DNA from 4 places in the Serratia rhizosphaerae genome. Region 1 is predicted to be linked to each of the others. Evidence: predicted binding sites of a transcription regulator. Region 1 holds the regulator's gene; each other region holds the start of a gene.

Region 1 (5,258 bases):
GTTACACCGGGCTATTGTAGCGGCTGCGGCCGTTGCAAAAAAACGCCATCTTTTGCAAGGGCATTCCGCCCGCCGAACCAGCGGCGCCGGCAACGCCCCTACGCGCTAAACATGCTCTCAGAATAACATTTTTAATCTGACCATTTCACTAATATATTTTGCAGCAGCGCCTGCTGCAAAATATTAACCTGCGCGGTCAATACGGCGTTTTTTTCTCCGCCCGGCGATTAAATTTCAGCCAGGTGAAATCTTATTAACGTTTTCTCACAATATGGATTACGCTTTATTAAGTTCCGCGCTGTTTTATATCGCGGATTTGGGGAATACTGTGTTTAATTCAATCTCTGACTCGGGACCAAGGTTGGTAACGTCGACATGCGTCTAATAGTTACGCTTTTTGTGCTGCTGTTTACCCAGCTGTTCTTCAATCTGGCGCACGCTGCGCCACAGTCGCGCGTTGCCGCTGAGCCGCGTAAAAGCCACGTCAGCGATGCGCGCCCGGACGAGCGTCGAAAAAAGAAAACGCTGAAGAGCAGTAAAAAAGCCCGCACCGCCACGGCGCCAAAAACCACCAAGGTAAAAGCGCATAAAAGCACGACGATTAAAACCGCCAAAAAAACGACCCGCATTAAATCTACGCGTAAAGTGACGCACCTGGCGAAGAATAAAGTCACCCCGCCGAAGAAAGGTTATAAAAAAGGCTATGGCCGTCACCGCACCCACGGCCTGGCGACCAGCAAACTGCTGAGCGACGATAAACCGCTCAAGCTCAGCGCGGCGCATAAAAAGCGCTATCAGCGGGCGAAGCAAACCGCAATGACCAAGCTGATGAATCAAATGGGCAAGCCCTATCGCTGGGGTGGCGCCTCGCCGCGTACCGGCTTTGACTGCAGCGGTTTAATTTATTACGCCTATAAAGACGTGATGAAAATTAAAATGCCGCGCACGGCGAATGAGATGTATCACCTGCGTGACGCCGCGCCGATTAAGAAAAGCGAATTGCAAAAAGGCGACCTGGTATTCTTCCGCATTAATAACCGCGGCGTGGCCGACCACGTTGGCGTTTACCTCGGCGACGGCAAGTTTATTCAGTCGCCGCGTACCGGCAAAGATATCCGCATCAGTCAGCTGGACAATAACTACTGGCAAAACCATTACATCGGCGCCCGCCGCGTGATGACGCCGAAAACCGTTCGCTAATCCCCGCATGGCTGAGCCCGCCTCAGCCATGCCCCCCCGTTCCCGCCATTGCCGACGCTTTAAGCAGTTGAACGCTTCGCACGTTTTAAACCTTCCCTTCCCTTTGAAAGTGGTTAGAATTAATAACCTTAAAAAAAACATAACAACTCGATGCCCGAATATGCCCTAAATATGCTGTATGACGGGTATAAATAGCGCGGCTTCGTCTGGGGAACCACCCGAACGATCGCATCCCACAGGCGGCCATGGGCATTTTAGCGCTGTATCAATAAGGAGAAAGCAATGTCGTTTGAATTACCTGCATTACCGTACGCAAAAGACGCTCTCGAACCGCACATTTCCGCTGAAACGCTGGAATACCACTACGGCAAGCACCACAATACCTACGTGGTGAACCTGAACAACCTGGTGAAAGGCAGCGAGTTCGAAGGTAAAACCCTGGAAGAGATCGTGAAAACCTCGACCGGCGGCGTATTCAACAACGCGGCGCAGGTGTGGAACCACACCTTCTACTGGCACTGCCTGTCGCCTCAGGGCGGCGGCGAGCCAACCGGCGCGGTGGCGGATGCCATCAATCAGGCTTTCGGCTCTTTCGCCGCGTTTAAAGAAGCGTTCACCAAATCCGCTGTCGGCAACTTCGGCGCAGGCTGGACCTGGCTGGTGAAAAAAGCAGACGGTTCACTGGCGATCGTCAACACCTCCAACGCGGCTACCCCGCTGACCGGTGAAGACAAACCGCTGCTGACCGTGGACGTGTGGGAACACGCTTACTACATTGATTACCGCAATGCGCGTCCTAACTACCTGGAAAACTTCTGGGCGTTGGTAAACTGGGCGTTCGTGGCGGAAAATCTGGCATAAGCGCCGGTTAACCCGCAAACAGAAAAGGCGCAGTAATTACTGCGCCTTTTTATATTTCGCAGAACAATCAGTTCAGCGCAGCGGTAAAGCTAAAGGCGATAATCATCACCAACGCACATACGGTGGTGAACAATGACAATTTCAACTCGGTTTCCATCAGAAACTCCCTTATCTGTTTCGCGACGCCAGCATAAAGCCCCCAGCGTTAATGGGTCAAATGATTTTCCCACAGTTCACGGCCATTCCCCATTGATTTTGCGCAACGCCCGATCGTGTTGCGGCAAAAAAGAGGCCAATATAAAAATATTGCCCGCATTCCTGGCGGATAATACCGATTTCCTCTTCCACTTTTGCGCAATATACGCCAAAATTCGCAGTTCACTGCTGCGTACCGGCCAATAAGCCCCTCCAAACCAAGCAAGCGGCTTACGACTTCCAAACTAAAAACTACGTTTTCGAGATTTTGGAGAAGGATCTGCGCAGGCAAACGATTAACAACATGCTTACATACTGCAAACATGTGAGTTCAGGAGTCATCTTTACATGGCAACGATTAAAGATGTGGCCAAACGCGCGGGCGTTTCCACCACCACCGTTTCGCACGTCATCAATAAGACCCGTTTCGTCGCCGAAGAGACTAAAGCGGCGGTCTGGGCCGCCATTAAAGAGCTGCACTATTCACCCAGCGCGGTTGCGCGCAGCCTGAAGGTCAACCACACCAAATCCATCGGCCTGCTGGCGACCTCCAGCGAAGCCCCCTATTTTGCCGAAGTGATTGAGGCCGTGGAAAACAGCTGCTACAGCAAAGGCTACACCCTGATTCTGTGCAACTCGCACAACAATCTGGACAAGCAGCGCGCCTATCTGGCAATGCTGGCGCAAAAGCGCGTCGATGGCCTGCTGGTAATGTGTTCCGAATACCCCGATCAGCTGCTCGGCATGCTGGAAGACCACCGTAATATTCCGATGGTGGTGATGGACTGGGGCGTGGCGCGCAGCGACTTTACCGACACCATTATCGATAACGCCTTCGAAGGCGGCTATCTGGCGGGCCGCTATCTGATCGAGCGCGGCCACCGTGAGATCGGCGCCATTCCAGGCCAGCTGTCGCGCAACACCGGCGGCGGCCGCCATCAGGGTTTCCTGAAGGCCCTGCAGGAGGCCAATGTCGAGTTGCGCAACGAGTGGATCGTCCAGGGCGACTTCGAGCCGGAGTCCGGCTATAAGGCAATGCACCAGATCCTGTCGCAAAAGCACCGCCCGACGGCGGTGTTCTGCGGCGGCGATATTATGGCGATGGGCGCCATTTGCGCCGCGGACGAGCTGGGCCTGCGCGTACCGCAGGATATTTCGGTGATCGGCTATGATAACGTGCGCAACGCGCGCTACTTCACCCCGGCCCTGACCACGGTGCACCAGCCGAAAGAGCGCCTGGGCGAAATGGCCTTCACCATGCTGCTGGACCGCATTATCAGCAAGCGCGAGGAGTCGCAGGTGATCGAAGTCCATCCTAAACTGATCGAACGGCGCTCCGTGGCCGACGGTCCCTTTATCGATTACCGCCGCTAATTGCGACCGGCCGGTGCGCCTACTCCTCTGCCGGCCCCGCTTCCTCTTCTTCGCTCAGCCACTCATGATTCAGCGTCTCGCTGTCCCCCAGATAATCCAGCAGCCAGGCGATGGCCGGCGACTGATTAGGTTGCTGCCAGGTCAAACAGCAGGCGCTGGGCGGAAACGGTTCGTGCAGCTGCAGCACCGCCAGCTCGCCGCGCGCCACCAGCGGCAACACCCTGTGCGCCGGCGCCATGCCGACGCATAAACCGCCACGCAGGCAATCCACCGCCGACACCCAGTCCGGCACCACCAGGCGGCGCTGGTTGTCCAGCGACCAGGTCACTCGCTTGGGCAGATTGCGCGACGTATCCTCCAGCAACAGCGCCGGATAGGGACGCAGCTGTTCATCACTGAGCGCGCCGTTCAGCCCGGCCAGCGGATGATCGGCGCTGACCACGCACAGCCAGTTCATAAAGCCCATATCGCGAAAGGCGAACCCGCCGCCGGCGGGCACTGCGCGCGTGGCGCCGATGGCCATTTCGGCGCGGCCATCCACCAGCGCATCCCATACGCCGTTGAACACTTCCGGCTGCAGCAGCAGTTCAACGTCCGGGAAATGACGATAGAAATCCAGTACCAGCTGTCGGCAGCGCTGCGGCTTAACAATCAGATCGACGGCGATCTTCACCTGCCCGCGCCAGCCGTTGGCGACCTGCTGGCACTGACGGCGCGTGTCGAGCATTTTTTTGATGACAGCGCGTGACTCCTGGACAAACAGCGCCCCCGCCGGCGTCAGCATGACGTCGCGATGGCGCCGCTCAAACAGCGGCACCGCCAGCCACTGCTCCAACTGGCGCACGGTATAGCTGACCGCGGAAGGAACGCGGTGCAGCTCCTGCGCCGCCGCGCTGAAACTGCCGGTACGCGCCACGGCGTCGACCACATCCAGTGAATATTCAGACCACATACGTTTGCCTGCAAAAATTTTCAAACCAGTATGCAAATATTACCGTTTCACAACCAGAGATCCAGCCGGATACACTGCGCGGCGTGAAAACCTGCATCACAAATAACGACTGAGAACCACTATGCGAAACTTTGGATTTATGTTTTATCTGGCCGGCCTGAGTATGCTCGGCTTTCTGGCCACGGATATGTACCTGCCGGCCTTCGGCATGATGCAGAAAGATCTGCAGATTTCTCCCGGCGCCATTAGCGCCAGCCTGAGCATCTTCCTGGCTGGCTTTGCCTTTGCGCAACTGCTGTGGGGGCCCTTGTCCGACAAACTGGGACGCAAACCGGTGCTGCTGATTGGCCTGGCGCTGTTTGGGCTGGGTTGCCTCGGCATGATGTGGGCGGACAACGCGCTGCAACTGTGGACGCTGCGCTTTATACAGGCGGTCGGCGTCTGCGCCGCCGCCGTGACCTGGCAGGCCATCGTGATCGACCGCTACCCGGGCAGCCGCGCCAACCAGGTGTTTGCCACCATTATGCCGTTGGTCGCTCTCTCACCGGCGCTGGCGCCGCTGGTCGGCGCCTGGCTGCTGAACCACCTGAACTGGCGCGCGATCTTCGCCGTGCTGCTGGCCATTACGCTGCTGCTGCTGTTGCCGACGCTGCTGCTGCGCGACAAGCCGCGTCCG
Region 2 (5,258 bases), 1.2 Mb from region 1:
GCCGTTGAGCAGGCTCTGGAAGACAACTGCCCGCTGGTGTGCTTCTCCGCCAGCGGCGGCGCCCGTATGCAGGAAGCGCTGATGTCGCTGATGCAGATGGCGAAAACCAGCGCCGCGCTGGCCAAAATGCAAGAGCGTGGCCTGCCGTACATTTCCGTACTGACCGACCCGACCATGGGCGGCGTCTCCGCCAGTCTGGCGATGCTGGGCGATATCAACGTCGCCGAGCCGAAAGCGCTGATCGGCTTTGCCGGCCCGCGCGTTATCGAGCAGACGGTGCGCGAAAAGCTGCCGCCGGGCTTCCAGCGCAGCGAGTTCCTGATTGAGAAAGGGGCGATCGACATGATCGTGCGTCGTCCGGAAATGCGCCAGACGCTCGCCAGCATTCTGTCCAAGCTGACCAACCAACCGCAGCCGGCGTTTGACGAGCCTGAGCCGGTGGTAGTGACGCCGGAGAATCAGGCGGACGAATAAGGCATGCATACGCCGCGACGGCCTGTTTACGCCGTCGCGGCGCTCAACCGCCGCTGAGTGGCCATGCGGCGGTTGAAACGCAGAGCATCGCCTTTCCCGCGGTGAGGGTGGTGCCCTGATGGATTAATGAACCCAAGTTCAGTGATGGGACTCATGCAAAACCACCAAATTCCTCAAGCCACGTCGCCATTGAGCTCGTGGCTTTACTATCTGGAACGTCTGCACAGCCAGGCGATCGAACTCGGCCTGGAACGCGTGCAAAGCGTTGCAGCGCATCTTGATCTTCTAACTCCGGCCCCGACGGTGTTCACCGTTGCCGGCACCAACGGCAAAGGCACCACCTGCCGCACGCTGGAGGCCATTTTGCTGGCGGCCGGCCTGCGCGTCGGCGTTTACAGCTCGCCGCATCTGGTGCGCTATACCGAACGGGTGCGTATTCAGGGGGAAGAGCTGAGCGAAGCGGAGCACTGCCGCTCGTTTGCCGCCATTGAAGCCGGGCGCGGTGATACTTCCCTGACCTATTTTGAGTTCGGCACGCTGTCGGCTCTGCAGCTGTTCCGTCAGGCCAGGCTGGACGTGGTGATCCTGGAGGTCGGCCTTGGCGGGCGGCTGGATGCCACCAATATCGTCAACCCGGACGTTGCGGTGGTCACCAGCATTGCGCTCGACCACACCGACTGGCTGGGCGACGATCGCGACAGCATCGGTCGGGAAAAAGCCGGCATTTTCCGCGGCGGCAAGCCGGCGGTGGTCGGCGAGCCAGATATGCCGGATTCGATCCGTCAGGTGGCGGAAACGCTGGGGGCGCAGCTGTATCGCCGAGGCGATGCCTGGACGTTCAGCGAGCAGGGCGAGCGCTGGCAGTGGCGCAGTGAAGGCACCACGCTGAGCGACCTGCCGAGGCCCAACGTGCCGCTGGCCAACGCCGCCACGGCGCTGGCGGCGTTACACTATTCCGCGTTGGAAATTGACGAACGCGCCATCTTCGCCGGTCTGCAGCAGGCGACGCTGCCGGGGCGTTTCCAGACCGTGCAGCAGGCACCGCGGCTGATCCTCGACGTCGCGCATAACCCACACGCCGCCGGCTATCTGGCCGAGCGGCTGGCGCAGCTGCCGCACGATGGCGGCAAGGTGCGCGCGGTGGTCGGCATGCTGGCGGACAAAGATATTGCCGGTACGCTGGCTTGCCTGCTGCCGCAGGTGGATGAATGGTACTGCGCGCCGCTGGACGGGCCGCGCGGCGCCAGCGTAGAGCAGCTGGCGCAGCATCTGCCGCAGCCGCGCTCTTTCACCGATGTTGAAAGCGCCTGGCGACAGGCGATGCAGGATGCGGATAATCAGGATATTGTGATCGTCTGTGGATCGTTCCACACCGTCGCGCAGGTCATGGCGGCGTTAGACGAGATGCGGGGAGAGTGAGTGGCAAGTAAATTTCAGAACCGACTGGTCGGTACCGTAGTGTTAGTGGCCCTGGGGGTGATTATCCTGCCAGGTCTGCTGGACGGTAAGAAAAAACATTATGAGGACGAATTCGCCGCGATCCCACTGGTGCCGAAGCCGGGCGATGCGCGGGAAAACGACGCCATTCCGCCGGTGAGCCAGCCGCTGCCGTCGCAGCCGCCGGCGGGCACCGGGGCGTTGATGGAGCAGCAGGCGGCCAACGAGGCGGCGACGCAGCAGGCGGTGACTCAGCCGCAGCAGAACACCGCGCCGCCGCCGGCGGTGACGACGCCTTCGCCAGCGCCGCAGCCAAAACCGATTGAAACCAAACCTGCGCCGCCGCCGAAGCCGAAACCGGAAGTGAAGCCGCAGCCGAAGCCGGAGGTGAAACCGCAGCCGAAACCGACTGAGAAAGCGCCGTCCGGTCAGGCCTACGTGGTGCAGTTGGGGGCGCTGAAAAACGCCGCCAAGGTTAACGAGATCGTCGCGTCGCTGCGTCTGTCCGGCTATCGCGCCTTTACCGTGCCGTCTACGCCGGTGCAGGGGCAGATCACCCGTATTTACGTCGGTCCGGACGCCTCGAAGCAGAAGCTGCAGTCTTCGCTGTCGGCGCTCAATTCGCTCAGCGGGTTGAACGGGCAGGTGAAGCCGTACAGCGCGCGTTAACCCCGTTCTTCTGCCGCGTTTGCAAGGCGGGGCAGAAGAATCAGCTATGTAGGCGCGGCGATTGAGAATTTTTTTATCGCCGCTTTTTATTTGTAAATTGCGAGGGAAATCCCCTACGCAAACGTTTTCTTTTTCTGTTAGAATTCGCCGCGCATGGGAAATACCCCAGTGCATTCGGGCTGTGGCCGCTGTGCGACAGCCGGAAGGATGAGGGGACGTGCGGGGCATTTCATTATTGGAATGGTCATGGTCTGGATTGATTACGTCATTATTGCGGTAATTGGATTTTCGGCTCTGGTAAGCCTGATCCGAGGGTTTGTTCGCGAAGCATTGTCACTTGTGACATGGGGATGTGCGTTTTTTGTCGCCAGCCATTTTTATTCTTACCTCGCCGTTTACTTCACCCGTTTTGACGATGAACTGGTGCGAAACGGCATCGCGATTGCGATTTTATTTATCGCGACCCTGATCGTGGGGGCGATAGTGAACTACGTGATCAGTTCGCTGGTCGAAAAGACCGGGCTGTCGGGAACCGATCGGGTGCTGGGCATCTGCTTCGGCGCATTGCGCGGCGTATTGATTGTCGCCGCGATATTGTTCTTCCTCGACAGTTTTACCGGCTTCTCGCAAAGTGAAGACTGGAAGCAGTCGCAGCTGATTCCCCAGTTCAGCTACATCATCAGGTGGTTCTTTGACTACCTGCAGAGCACGTCGAGTTTCTTACCGTCCCACTTACCGGGGCGGTAGCGGCTTAGGCTTAGAGGAAAAGACAACATGTGCGGTATTGTCGGTATCGCCGGTTTTATGCCGGTAAACCAGTCGATTTATGATGCGTTGACGGTGCTGCAGCACCGTGGCCAGGATGCCGCCGGCATCGTCACCATCGATGCCCATAACGGCTTCCGTTTGCGTAAGGCGAACGGTCTGGTGAAGGATGTTTTTGAAGCACGGCATATGCAGCGCCTGCAGGGCAATATGGGGATCGGCCATGTGCGTTACCCTACGGCCGGCAGCTCCAGCGCCTCAGAGGCCCAGCCTTTTTACGTGAACTCACCGTTCGGCATTACGCTGGCTCACAACGGTAACCTGACCAACGCGCATGAACTGCGGCAGCAGCTGTTTGAAAGCGGCCGTCGTCATATCAACACCACCTCCGATTCCGAAATTCTGCTTAACGTGCTGGCGGCCGAGCTGGATCGTTTCCCGCACTATCCGTTGGAATCCGACAATATCTTTACCGCCGTGGCGGCGGTGCATCAGCAACTGCGCGGCGCTTACGCCTGCGTGGCGATGATCATCGGCCACGGTCTGGTGGCGTTCCGCGACCCTAACGGCATCCGTCCGCTGGTGATCGGCAAACGCGCGCTGGAGGATGGCCGCAACGAGTATATGGTGGCCTCCGAAAGCGTGGCGCTGGATACGCTGGGCTTTGAGTTCCTGCGCGACGTGGCGCCGGGTGAAGCGGTGTACGTGACGGAAAAGGGCCAGCTGTTTACCCGTCAGTGTGCGGAAAACCCGAAAAACAACCCGTGCCTGTTTGAATATGTCTACTTCGCCCGTCCTGACTCCTTTATGGACAAGATCTCGGTATACAGTGCGCGCGTGCGCATGGGCCAGAAGCTGGGCGAGAAGATCGCGCGCGAGTGGGAAGATCTGGACATTGACGTGGTGATCCCGATCCCGGAAACCTCCTGCGATATTGCGCTGGAAATTGCGCGTATTCTGGATAAACCGTACCGCCAGGGTTTTGTGAAAAACCGCTACGTCGGCCGCACCTTTATCATGCCGGGCCAACAGGCGCGCCGTCAGTCGGTACGCCGCAAGCTGAACGCCAACCGCGCGGAGTTCCGCGACAAGAACGTGCTGCTGGTGGATGACTCCATCGTGCGCGGCACCACCTCTGAGCAGATCGTCGAGATGGCGCGCGACGCCGGCGCCAAGCGCGTCTATCTGGCCTCCGCCGCGCCGGAAGTCCGTTTTCCGAACGTCTACGGCATCGATATGCCAAGCGCCAATGAGCTGATCGCCCATGGCCGAGAGGTGGATGAGATCCGACAGATCATCGGCGCTGACGGGCTGATTTTCCAGGGTCTGAACGATCTTATCGACGCGGTGCGCGAGGAAAACCCGGATATTGCTCAGTTCGAATGTTCGGTATTCGACGGCATTTACGTCACCAAAGACGTCGATCAGGGTTATCTGGAGTACCTGGAGTCGCTGCGTAACGATGACGCCAAAGCGCTGCGCGGCCAGGCCGAGGCAGAAAACCTGGAAATCCATAACGAAGGCTAAATCAGTCTCGCCATACCGATGCGCCGTGCACCGCCGCGGCGCATCGTTCCCGCCTGAACCTTGCTTATCCGCCGTGATTACGGCAAAGTTGCTCCGACCCTTAGAATTTTTGGCAGAGACCCTTCATGAAACGACTCATCATCGGCATTTCCGGCGCCAGCGGCGCTATCTACGGCGTGCGCCTGCTGCAGGTGCTGCGCGACGTGGCGGAGGTGGAAACCCATTTGGTGATGAGCAACGCCGCCCGGCAGACGCTGGCGCTGGAAACCGCGTTCAGCCTGCGTGAAGTGCAGGCGCTGGCCGATGTGGTGCACGACTCGCGCGATATCGCCGCCAGCATCTCTTCCGGCTCCTTCAAAACGCTGGGCATGGTGATTTTGCCCTGT
Region 3 (5,258 bases), 540 kb from region 1:
TTACCGCGCGGCAATATCCGCAGATGGTGCTGTTCACGCCGGCGCTGCTGGCGGACGGCCTGTATCTGACAGCGCCCGACGGCGACGGTGCGACGATCCGTTTTGACGACTTTGCCGCCGAGCAGCAGCCGACCGAAGTGTGGGGCAACCATTTCACCGCCCGGGTGGCGCCGGCGGCCATCAACCAGTGGCTGAGCGGCTATTTCCAGCGCGACGTACAGCTGCGCTGGCTCGGGCCGGAACTGAGCCGGCGCGTCAAAAAACACCCGGAGGTGCCGCTGTCTTTTGCCGACGGTTATCCGTTCCTGCTGATAAATGAAGCCTCATTCCGCGATCTGCAGCAGCGTTGCCCTGCCGGCATCAAGCTGGAGCAGTTCCGCCCGAACCTGGTAGTGACCGGCGCCGCGCCCTGGGCTGAAGACGGCTGGCAGGTGCTCCGCGTAGGCGAGGTGATGTTCGACCTGGTCAAACCGTGCAGCCGCTGCGTGCTGACGACCGTCAGTACCGAACGCGGACGCAAACACCCGAGCGGTGAGCCGCTGACGACGCTGCAGGGCTTCCGCACGGCGGATAATGGCGATGTGGATTTCGGTCAGAATATGATTGCCCGCAACAGCGGGATTATCCGCGTTGGCGATACGGTTGAGGTCTTGTCGAACAAACCGCCGCGTCCTTACCACGCCGGCAAGGTGGCCGAAAAGGTGCAGGCGCCGCAAAACCAGGCGCAAAGCCTCACCATCGACTATCAGGGTCAGGTGTTTAGCGGCAACAATCAGCAGATTTTACTGGAACAGCTGGAACAGCAGGGCATCCGCGTTCCCTACTCCTGCCGGGCGGGGATCTGCGGGACCTGCCAAATGACGCTGGTCAAAGGCGAAGTGACACCGCTGACAAAAAGCGCAGTGGCGAATGACGGCACAATTCTGTCTTGCAGCTGTATACCCAAAAGCGATCTGACGTTAAGTTAGGCTCAGACCGCTCGGTCGTACGCCGGCGCGGCATCGGCATCGTGCGAATAGGGTTTCAGGCGGTCGTGCATCACCTTGATGGCGTCGCCGAATACCATGGTGCGCCCCGCTACCGTCAGCTGCCCTTGCGCCAGTAAACACAGACTGGCGTTATCACCGGCTTCCACGACCAACAACCGCGCATCCTGCCCGCTGTCCATCACTTTTACCGCGGCCAGCTCGCCGTTTTTCGGCTGCAGCGGAAAATGCTGTTGGGCAAAGTGCCAGCTCTTCGGCATCAGCGGCTTGAGGAAACGGTAGGCCACCAGCGCATTCAGCACCAGTTCCGCGCGCTGCTCATGGCTGAGTTTGGTGCGCTTGCACTGCTCTTCATAGGTAAAGTACAGCGCGGCATCCTCAACGCAAAACGCGCATTCGTTAAATGCGTCCGGCGTCAGCATCTTGGCCGGAAAGCGCGAACGAAAGATCATCCCGTTGGCTAAATCAAGCATCAGCCGGTCGTGTTCGGCGTCAAAATACCAACGCCAATTATCGTCAGGTTTTATCTTCATCGTTTGTCCTTTATCGCCACTCGCCAACGAATATGCCCGGCATAAAAAGAAGCCGCGCTCGCTGTGCGCCGCTTCTCAAATCGGGCATATAATTTACCCCAAAGGGTGATTCTACCACCTAAAATCTTGCCTAAACATCGGATAATTCCGCGAACGATATTTAGGCTAATGAACAAAATATAGACGAGCCGGGGGAATAAATAAACCCCCGACAAGGTCTGAAAGGAAAAAAATATCAGATATGGTTAACGATATCTTTAATCAAACGCGGACCATGGTAGATAAAGCCGGAATAAATTTGCACCAGCGTCGCCCCCGCCGCTATTTTTTCGCGCGCGGCGGTCAGGGAATCAATTCCGCCGACGCCGATAATCGGCAGCTTGCCCTGCAGTTCCTGCGACAGACGACGAATCACCTCGGTACTGAGCGACTGGACGGGACGGCCGCTCAGCCCGCCCATCTGTTCGCAGTAATTTAATCCCTGCACCAGTTTACGATCCAGCGTGGTATTGGTGGCGATGACCCCATCAATATTATGGCGAACCAAACTGTCAGCAATTTGGATCAATTCTTCCGCAGAAAGATCCGGCGCGATCTTTACCGCAACCGGCACATATTTGTGATGGCGCTCATGTAACTCCGCCTGTTTATTTTTAACCGCCGCCAAAAGATCGTCCAGCGCTTCCCCATACTGTAGGGATCTTAATCCCGGGGTATTCGGCGAGGAGATGTTGATCGCAATATAACCGGCATACGGATAAACTTTATCCATGCAGATCAGATAATCGTCTTTACCCTCTTCTACCGGCGTATCTTTATTCTTGCCGATATTAATCCCCAGGATGCCGCCAAAATGGGATTTTTTGACGTTCTCAACCAGGTTGTCCACGCCGTGATTATTAAAACCCATGCGGTTGATAATGCCTTCCGCTTCAACAATACGGAACAGACGCGGCTTGTCGTTGCCCGGCTGCGGGCGCGGCGTCACGGTGCCGATTTCAATAAAACCGAAGCCCATCGCGCCCAGCGCGTCGATGCATTCGCCGTTTTTATCCAGACCGGCGGCCAGCCCTAGCGGATTCTTAAAAGACAGCCCCATACAGGTTACCGGTTTGGTCGGCACCGACTGGCGCACCAGAAATTCGAAAGGGGTGCCGGTCACACGGCGCAGTTGCTGGAAGGTCAATTCATGCGCGCGCTCTGGATCGAGCTGGAACAACGCTTTCCTGATGAGGGGGTAGTACATGTACTCTCCTGATTTCCCGGTTATCCCCAAGATGCGGAAGTGGCCGCCGCATCCCGAACGCTATTGGGTTAGTTACAAACCGGGGGCATATTATCCGGGATCCCCGACGTAATTGGAATTGATTCCGCGCAAAAAAGGCGTTTTTTACGCAACCGTTTTCCCGCCGCTCCCGCCGCACATCGCCAATGCGTATTTCCGCATAACCAAAGCCAAAAATGAGATTTAAAAAACCGGCCGCTTTGCTGTTAGCTTTAAAACACTTACTCATATTTTACTCATTAAACCTAACTTTTAGTTATAAGGATTGGTTATGCGCGTTATAACCCTGGCCGGCAGCCCGCGCCTCCCCTCCCGTTCTGCGGGGTTACTGAATATTGGCCAACAGTGGCTGCAGCGCCGCGGCGTTGAAGTGACGCCCTACACCCTGCATGACTTCGACGCGGAAGACTTGCTGCGCGCCAACTTCAACAGCCCGACGATTAAAACTTTTGCCGCCCGCCTGGCGCAGGCCGACGGGCTGCTGATCGCCACCCCGGTGTATAAGGCATCGTTTTCCGGTGCGTTGAAAACCCTGCTGGACCTGCTGCCCGAACGCGCGCTGGAACATAAAGTGGTGCTGCCGCTGGCCACCGGCGGCTCTATCGGCCACATGCTGGCGGTGGATTATGCCTTAAAGCCGGTGTTATCGGCGTTAAAAGCCCAGGAGGTATTGCACGGCGTGTTCGCCGATGACGGCCAACTGACGTCACAGGGCGAGCGGTTAACGCCCAGCGATGCGGTGGCGCTGCGGCTGGAAGAGGCGCTGGACAACTTCTATCTGGCATTGAGCCGTCGCCAGCCTGCGCCTTCTCCCGCGCCAGAGCTGCTGCCGGCGCAATCCTGACCCTGGCGATTAACACCACCATAAGGAAAATAATGATGACGCGATTTTCTTCCTGGCGCCGCTGGCTGCATACCACGTCGCTGACGGCCATTCTGGCGCTGGGCGTTGGTGCCCACAACGCCACGGCCGATCCCGGCCCCCAGCAGCTGCGCATCGGTTACCAAAAAGGTTCCGTCAGTCTGGTGCTGGCAAAAAGCCACCGTCTGCTGGAGCAGCGTTTCCCGGATACCAAAATCAGCTGGACCGAATTCCCCGCCGGGCCGCAAATGCTGGAGGCGTTGAACGTCGGCAGTATTGATGTCGGCAGCACCGGCGATATTCCGCCGATCTTTGCGCAGGCCGCCGGCGCCGATCTGCTGTACGTCGGCGTCGAGCCGCCCAAGCCTAAGGCGGAAGTGATTCTGGTGCCGGAAAACAGCCCGATCCACGACGTCGCCGAGCTGAAAGGGCATAAAGTCGCCTTTCAGAAAGGCTCCAGTTCGCACAACCTGCTGCTGCGCGCCCTGCAGCAGGCCGGCCTGAAATTTACGGATATTCAGCCGGTATACCTGACCCCGGCAGACGCCCGCGCCGCCTTCCAGCAGGGCAACGTCGACGCCTGGGCGATTTGGGATCCCTACTACTCTGCGGCGCTGCTGCAGGGCGGCGTGCGGGTGCTCACCGACGGCAGCAAGCTCAATCAGACCGGCTCGTTTTATCTGGCCGCCCGGCCGTATACCGAGGCCAACGGCCCGTTTATTCAGCAGGTGCTGAAGGTGCTGACGCAGGCTGACGCGCTGTCCCGCAGCGATCGCGAACAGAGCATCGCCCTGCTGGCCAAGACCATAGGCCTACCGCAGCCGGTGATCTCCGCCTATCTGGATCATCGGCCGGTGACCACCATTACGCCGCTCAATGCCGACACCATCAAAGCCCAGCAGCAAACCGCCGATCTGTTCTACGCCAACCGTCTGGTGCCGGTAAAGCTGGATATTTCACAACGCGTCTGGCACCCCAGCGCCCAATAATTGAGGAGAGCTTCTTATGAGTCTGAATATCTTTTGGTTCTTGCCCACTCACGGCGACGGCCACTATCTGGGATCGAGCGAAGGGGCGCGCAGCGTCGATCATGGCTATCTGCAGCAGATCGCTCAGGCGGCCGACCGCTTGGGATTCGGCGGCGTCCTGATCCCGACCGGACGTTCCTGCGAGGACTCCTGGCTGGTGGCGGCGTCGCTGATCCCCGTCACGCAACGGCTGAAATTCCTGGTAGCGCTGCGTCCCGGCATTATCTCCCCGACGCTGGCGGCGCGGCAGGCGGCAACGCTGGACCGCCTCTCCAACGGCCGCGCGTTGTTTAATCTGGTCACCGGCGGCGACCCGGACGAACTGGCGGCCGAAGGGCTGCACCTTAACCATGAGGAACGCTATGAAGCCTCGGCGGAATTTACCCACATCTGGCGCCGGGTGCTGGAAGGTGAAACCGTCGATTTCAACGGCAAACATATTCAGGTAAAAGGCGCCAAACTGCTGTTCCCGCCGGTTCAGCAGCCGCGACCGCCGCTCTATTTCGGTGGATCGTCAGCTGCCGCGCAGGATCTGGCCGCCGATCAGGTGGAACTGTATCTGAC
Region 4 (5,258 bases), 2.1 Mb from region 1:
AAATCGGAGAATTACGCCACCTCGCAGGGCATCGGCGCATCGCTGTTCCGGCAGATTGAGCAGAGCGGCGTTGATTGGGTGATTACCGACTGTGAAACCTGTAAATGGCAGATTGAAATGTCGACCAGCAAGCGCTGTGAACATCCGATCACGCTGCTGGCGCAGGCACTGGCCTGAGCGGGAGAGAACGGGGCCGGCAGCGCCGGCCCGCGGAGGATTACTGTTTGAGCTTCAGCGTATTGATAATCGCGGAGGCGTCGGTCTGCGCCTGCTGCTGATTATCCGCCGGCAGCGTCACCTGAATGGTCAGCAGGTGGTTGTCCAGCGTGCCGATCAGGATAGACGAGTAGGCTTTCTCGCCGCCGCTGCTGAGGATGCTGTCCAGCTGGCGCAGCGGGATGCCGTCGACTTCGATGGCTTTATTGGTCACTACCTGCAGGTTGGCGTCGCGCGCGCGCTGCGTGGTTTCCAGACGCTGTGCCAGCGTTTCCAGGCTCTCGCTGGTTTTATCGCCCAGAATGACGATCACCGCGCGCTGGCCGGTGCTGTCGGCATACACGTGCATATTGTTGGCCTGATTGCCCAGCTTGCCGCTTTGGTCAGACATGCCGGTCGGCAGGGTAAAGGCCAGTTTACCGTCCAGCAAACTCACCTGCTGCGCGGCCGCACTGCTGCTGGCGGTGTCGCCGGCCGGCGCCTGGGCGTCTTTGGTGTCGCCGTCGCAGGCTGCCAGGCCAAGTACCAGCAGGCTGATACCCATTAATTTTGCTACTTTACGCATTGGGCTTTCTTCCTTTTCTTCACGGGTTATACCCTGAATCATGCGAATGCAGGGCAGCGTATAACGCTAAGGTTCCTGTTACCTGAAGTATGACGGATAGCGTGTCTCTTTGCTCGATCGCAACCTATTGTGTAGCGAAATGCAAGGTGGATTTTGTCACACCCTTTTTTCCAGTAATAGCCGATAATCAGCCACTTCGCCCTTCTTTTCCAGCGCAATAATCTGATAGTGACGGCTGACCAGCAACATCAGCATACCGCGAAACTGATTGCGCGTTTTCACCGTCAGCCGGCTGAAGCCCTGCGTACGCGCCCAGCGTTCCTGTTCTTCCAGCAGTTGTCCGGCGACGCCGCGGCGGCGGAAGGCGGGCAGCACGCCGCCCAGCCAGCTGTAGAAGGTATCGTCATCGGTTTGATAGCCCAGCTTGAAACCGACCGGCTGGCCGTCCAGTTCGGCAATCAGCGCGTGATGCACGGCGTTGCCGATACGCAGCTGCAGATCCTGCAGGCGGTGTGCTGCGGCGAATTCGGGGATATGCTGATAGAGCTGCCGGATTTGTGCCAGCGTGGCAGGGCGGGTGGTTAACATCTGGGCGGCCTCCGTCGTTGCGCAGGCCGCCATCATAACCTAACTCGTCTGCAGCGCGCCGTTCTGATGACGGCCGGCAAGGTATTTCAACAGCATGTTCAGCAGCACGCCGTACATCGGCAGGAAGAACAGCAGGCAGATCATCACCTTGAAGCTGTAATCCACCAGGGCGATTTCCACCCAGTTGGCGGCCATAAACGGATCGCTGCTCCGGTAGAAGGCGATAAAGAAGAACGACAGCGTATCGCTGATATTGCCGAGGAACATCGCAGCGGCGGGTGCGACCCACCAGGCGCTGCGCTGGCGCAGGCGGTTAAATACGTGCACGTCGAGGATCTGGCCGAGCACGTAGGCCATAAAGCTGGCGACGGCGATGCGTGCGACAAACAGATTGAACTGACCCAGCGCCGCCAGCCCCTGCCATTCACCCTGAAACGTCACGGTGGAAATCACGTAGGAGATAAACAGCGCCGGCACCATCACCGCCAGAATGATCTTTCTCGCCAGCGGCGCGCCGAAAATGCGCACGGTCAGATCGGTGGCCAGAAAAATAAACGGAAAGGTAAAAGCGCCCCAGGTGGTGTGGAAGCCGAAAATGGTAATCGGCAGCTGCACCAGATAGTTGCTGGAGGTAATGATGAGGATGTGGAACAGCGACAGCCAAAGCAACGCGCCGGTGCGCTGTTGCGGAGTAAAAGCGTACATAAATGACCTTTTTGAATCAATGGGGTGAGGGAACCCATACCGACGATGTTCACCCTGCAGTGTGCGGGGCGATCAATAAATTGTACGGCCGCTTTTTTTGTCAGCCGCGCGGCGCATGATACGCGTTTGCGCAACCAATGCAATCAACGGTGCGGTTAAAATACACGCAAACGTTAACGCATGTTGCACAGAAAAACCACCGGCGTAAACTATGCCGTTATGAGATCCGGCGAGCGTTCGCCGATCGTAGTTGATCGAGATAAATAACATGAGTGACATCTTTTCCCAGGCAGACCAAACGCTCGATGCGCTTGGCCTGCGCTGTCCAGAACCGGTGATGATGGTGCGTAAAACCGTACGCCATATGGACAATGGCCAAACGCTGCTGATCATTGCCGACGATCCGGCCACCACCCGCGATATCCCCGGCTTCTGCCGTTTTATGGAGCATACGCTGGTGGCGCAGGAGACTGAGCAGACCCCTTACCGCTATTTGCTGCGTAAGGGCACCGCTGCTGCCTGAGGCCGGCGCGCCGTCCGTCAACGCTTTTCCAGTATCTGCCGGGCGTCTTCGGCCCGGGCGTGCAGCGCCAGGGCGCTGAAGTCTTTCGCCGTATAGTAGGGCGACGGCGGCAGCAGATGACGCGGGGAACTGCCCGGCCAGAGCTGTAACTCTCCGATATCATCCAACGGAATGCCGTAGCGCTGCTGCGGCAGCATCAGACGCTGCGGCGCGGTGCGTTCGAACGGCACCGGCGTCGGCAGACGGTTGTCGCCGGTGTCATAGTTGCGTTTCAACACCAAAAACTTTTCCGGCACCCGCCGGTGGCTGTCCCACCAGTCGCCGTCGATAGCGGCCAGTTGCCGCCGGGTCTGCGTGGCGGATACCGCGCCAAGCTGATTAAGCGCCGCAGGCAGCAGGCTTTCCATCGCCCGGTTATAGCTGCCGACCGAAACCGCGCCGCCCTGTAAAATTACATCGATCGCCAGCCGCGCGCCCAGCAGGTTGGAGTAGAGATCTTCCGGCGAAAAGGCGGAGATCTCCTCGGAAAAACCGGGTACGGACTGGTAACCGTACCACTGGGCGATTTCATGCCAGGCGGCCAGCTGGTATGCCAGTTTCCCTGCCAGATAGGCCGCCAGCGTATAGCGCTGCGCCGCGTCTGCCGGCGGCGTAAAGGCGTTGAGCTGAATCCGCCGCTGCGCCAGCTCCTCCCCCAGGGAGAGCTGCCAGCGTTGGCCGAGCCGTGGCAGGATCTGGCTGAAGAGGTACAGGGTGTTGTCGGCGGTGTCGCGTACGTGGGCGATATCAATAAACCCGCCGCGGCGGGTGTACAGCAGACCGTCCCGCTCGCTGCTCAGCCCCAGCACATTGCTGACGGCGCCGAAGGCGCTGTCGTTATAGCGGTGGTGGCCAAGCTGATTGGCGTCCACCACGTTGCCTAATTGGTAAAAGGGCACCGGAATGCCCAGCGCCTGTACCTTGAGATCGAAGCCAAAGGCGCAGCACGGGCGCAGCCCGTCCGGCGCGGACAGCGGGGGCGCCACCGGCCAGGCGATGCGCGTGGCGCGGGTCGGCTGTGCTGTGATAGTGGTTTCCGTCGCCGCGACGGCCTGTGCCGTATTCAGAAACATGATGAATATCAGCGCACTATAACGCATTAAAAAGCTTCTCCCACTTGAAAATAGAACCCGCTGCTCTGACGTCCGACGCCGAAGTCGAGGCGTACGTTCATCCGCGGTTTAAACTCAAAACGGTAGCCGGCGCCGACGGTCGGCAGCCAGTTGCCGCTCCCCAGATCGCCGGCGCTGCGGCTCATGGTGCCGGTGCCGGCCCACAGCACATAGCCATGCCGCCAGTTGAGCTTGCGGCGGTATTCGATCTGTCCGCTGAAGGCGTTGCGATCGCGGTAGCGCCCCTGATAGTAACCACGCATACGGTTATCGTTGCCCAACTCCGACAGGCGATCCCATGGCACTTCGCCGCTGGCAAAACGGCCGTAGAGATCGAGCGCCAGTACGCTTTTGGCGCTCAGACTATGGTACAGATTGTACTGCGATTCCAGCGTTTCGAACCGGCTGTCGCTGCCTAGCTCAGGGGCGAAATGGGTGTAGGTCAGGTTGAAGTACTGTCCGCGACTGGCGTTGGCGACAAAGTCCCGCGTATCGTAACTGAAATGCGCGCTGACGCCGGAACTGATCGAAGACGGCCCGGCCGCTTCCGACAGAAACAGGCTGTGGTCGCCGTTGTCCGGATCGTCGGCGTGGGTCGAGGAGAAATCCCAGCCGAGTCCCAGGTAGGTAGCATCGGCAATGCGGTACATCACGACAGGCGCGACCTGCAGCGACTGCTGGGTATATTTTTCCTTGTTGCTATCATGCCGGCCGGCCTGATAGCCGGTGCCCCAGTAATAGGTGGGCATATTTTTCATGCTGCCGGTGGTGAAAAAGCGCCATTGGTCGTTGGCGAAGAAGCTGTAGTTTTCAAAACCCATGCCGAATGCGCCGGTCGAACTGAAAAAGCCTTTGAGCGCCAGCGTAGAGTTTTGACTGACGCTGTCGCTGCTGTCCGGGCGATACATGCCGACCACGGCAGTGCCAATGCCCAGGCCCAGTTCCGGGGTATAGAACGGCCCCGGCAGTACGCCCCAGTCGATGGTCTTACGGTGGTCAAAATGGTTGTCTGCGCCCAGCGGGCGCAGCAGGTCGTCAATCTGCTGCCGGCTGGGCAGCACGGCGCAGGCCGCCGTTTGCACCGTCAACAGCAGAAGGGGAAGCCAGCGTAACATCAGAAGCGATATTCAGCGGAAACCATCGCACTGTTGCGCTCGCTAAAGCCGATTTCCGTCATCACGTTGAAGTTCCGGGTGATCTCATATTGCGCGCCGACCAGCACGTTCCACGGTGACTGCAGGTGTTGCTTGACCCGGAAGCGCCCTTCACCGCGCTGGTTGGCGATAGCGATCAGCGGCTGCAGAGCGGCCGGCATATTCAGATCTCCCAGGCTGCCTTTAAACTCTTGCTGTACGTCCTGATACATGCTGCCGACCCACAGGTTCAGATGGCTGGTGCCGCTGATGCCCGGCATCTGGAAACGATAGCCGACGCGCGGCGTCACGGTGAGCGCCGAAATTTGCCCGTCGAGAATGTTGAAGTCGGTGCGGGTGTAGTTGGTGTCCAGTGT

What was found. The regulator PurR, encoded in region 1, represses purine synthesis genes. The targets are predictions, from matches to a motif close to CANGCAAACGTTTGCNTG.
Region 2: cvpA (colicin V production protein) is a predicted target of PurR. The motif match lies at 2,695-2,712, and genes of this name have one in related genera.
Region 3: pyrD (quinone-dependent dihydroorotate dehydrogenase) is a predicted target of PurR. The motif match lies at 2,911-2,928, and genes of this name have one in related genera.
Region 4: tusA (sulfurtransferase TusA) is a predicted target of PurR. The motif match lies at 2,238-2,255, and genes of this name have one in related genera.

Annotation. Positions count from the first base shown of each region.
Region 1 covers NZ_CP041764.1:4,941,894-4,947,151, forward strand. Annotated here, with positions in the region: gene FO014_RS23040 (C40 family peptidase) at 376-1,200, shown strand; gene sodB (superoxide dismutase [Fe]) at 1,483-2,061, shown strand; gene cydH (cytochrome bd-I oxidase subunit CydH) at 2,129-2,218, opposite strand; gene purR (HTH-type transcriptional repressor PurR) at 2,605-3,630, shown strand; gene punR (DNA-binding transcriptional activator PunR) at 3,650-4,582, opposite strand; gene punC (purine nucleoside transporter PunC) at 4,704-5,258, shown strand, end outside.
Region 2 covers NZ_CP041764.1:3,778,548-3,783,805, forward strand. Annotated here, with positions in the region: gene accD (acetyl-CoA carboxylase, carboxyltransferase subunit beta) at 1-474, shown strand, start outside; gene folC (bifunctional tetrahydrofolate synthase/dihydrofolate synthase) at 628-1,893, shown strand; gene dedD (cell division protein DedD) at 1,894-2,580, shown strand; gene cvpA (colicin V production protein) at 2,827-3,327, shown strand; gene purF (amidophosphoribosyltransferase) at 3,355-4,872, shown strand; gene FO014_RS17605 (UbiX family flavin prenyltransferase) at 4,998-5,258, shown strand, end outside.
Region 3 covers NZ_CP041764.1:379,169-384,426, forward strand. Annotated here, with positions in the region: gene FO014_RS01840 (YcbX family protein) at 1-968, shown strand, start outside; gene FO014_RS01845 (cell division protein ZapC) at 971-1,519, opposite strand; gene pyrD (quinone-dependent dihydroorotate dehydrogenase) at 1,755-2,765, opposite strand; gene ssuE (NADPH-dependent FMN reductase) at 3,076-3,648, shown strand; gene FO014_RS01860 (sulfonate ABC transporter substrate-binding protein) at 3,681-4,655, shown strand; gene ssuD (FMNH2-dependent alkanesulfonate monooxygenase) at 4,672-5,258, shown strand, end outside.
Region 4 covers NZ_CP041764.1:1,903,434-1,908,691, reverse strand. Annotated here, with positions in the region: gene glpC (anaerobic glycerol-3-phosphate dehydrogenase subunit GlpC) at 1-177, shown strand, start outside; gene FO014_RS08990 (DcrB family lipoprotein) at 218-781, opposite strand; gene FO014_RS08985 (GNAT family N-acetyltransferase) at 938-1,369, opposite strand; gene FO014_RS08980 (7-cyano-7-deazaguanine/7-aminomethyl-7-deazaguanine transporter) at 1,409-2,074, opposite strand; gene tusA (sulfurtransferase TusA) at 2,343-2,597, shown strand; gene FO014_RS08970 (DUF4056 domain-containing protein) at 2,615-3,709, opposite strand; gene FO014_RS08965 (BamA/TamA family outer membrane protein) at 3,736-4,863, opposite strand; gene FO014_RS08960 (hypothetical protein) at 4,863-5,258, opposite strand, start outside.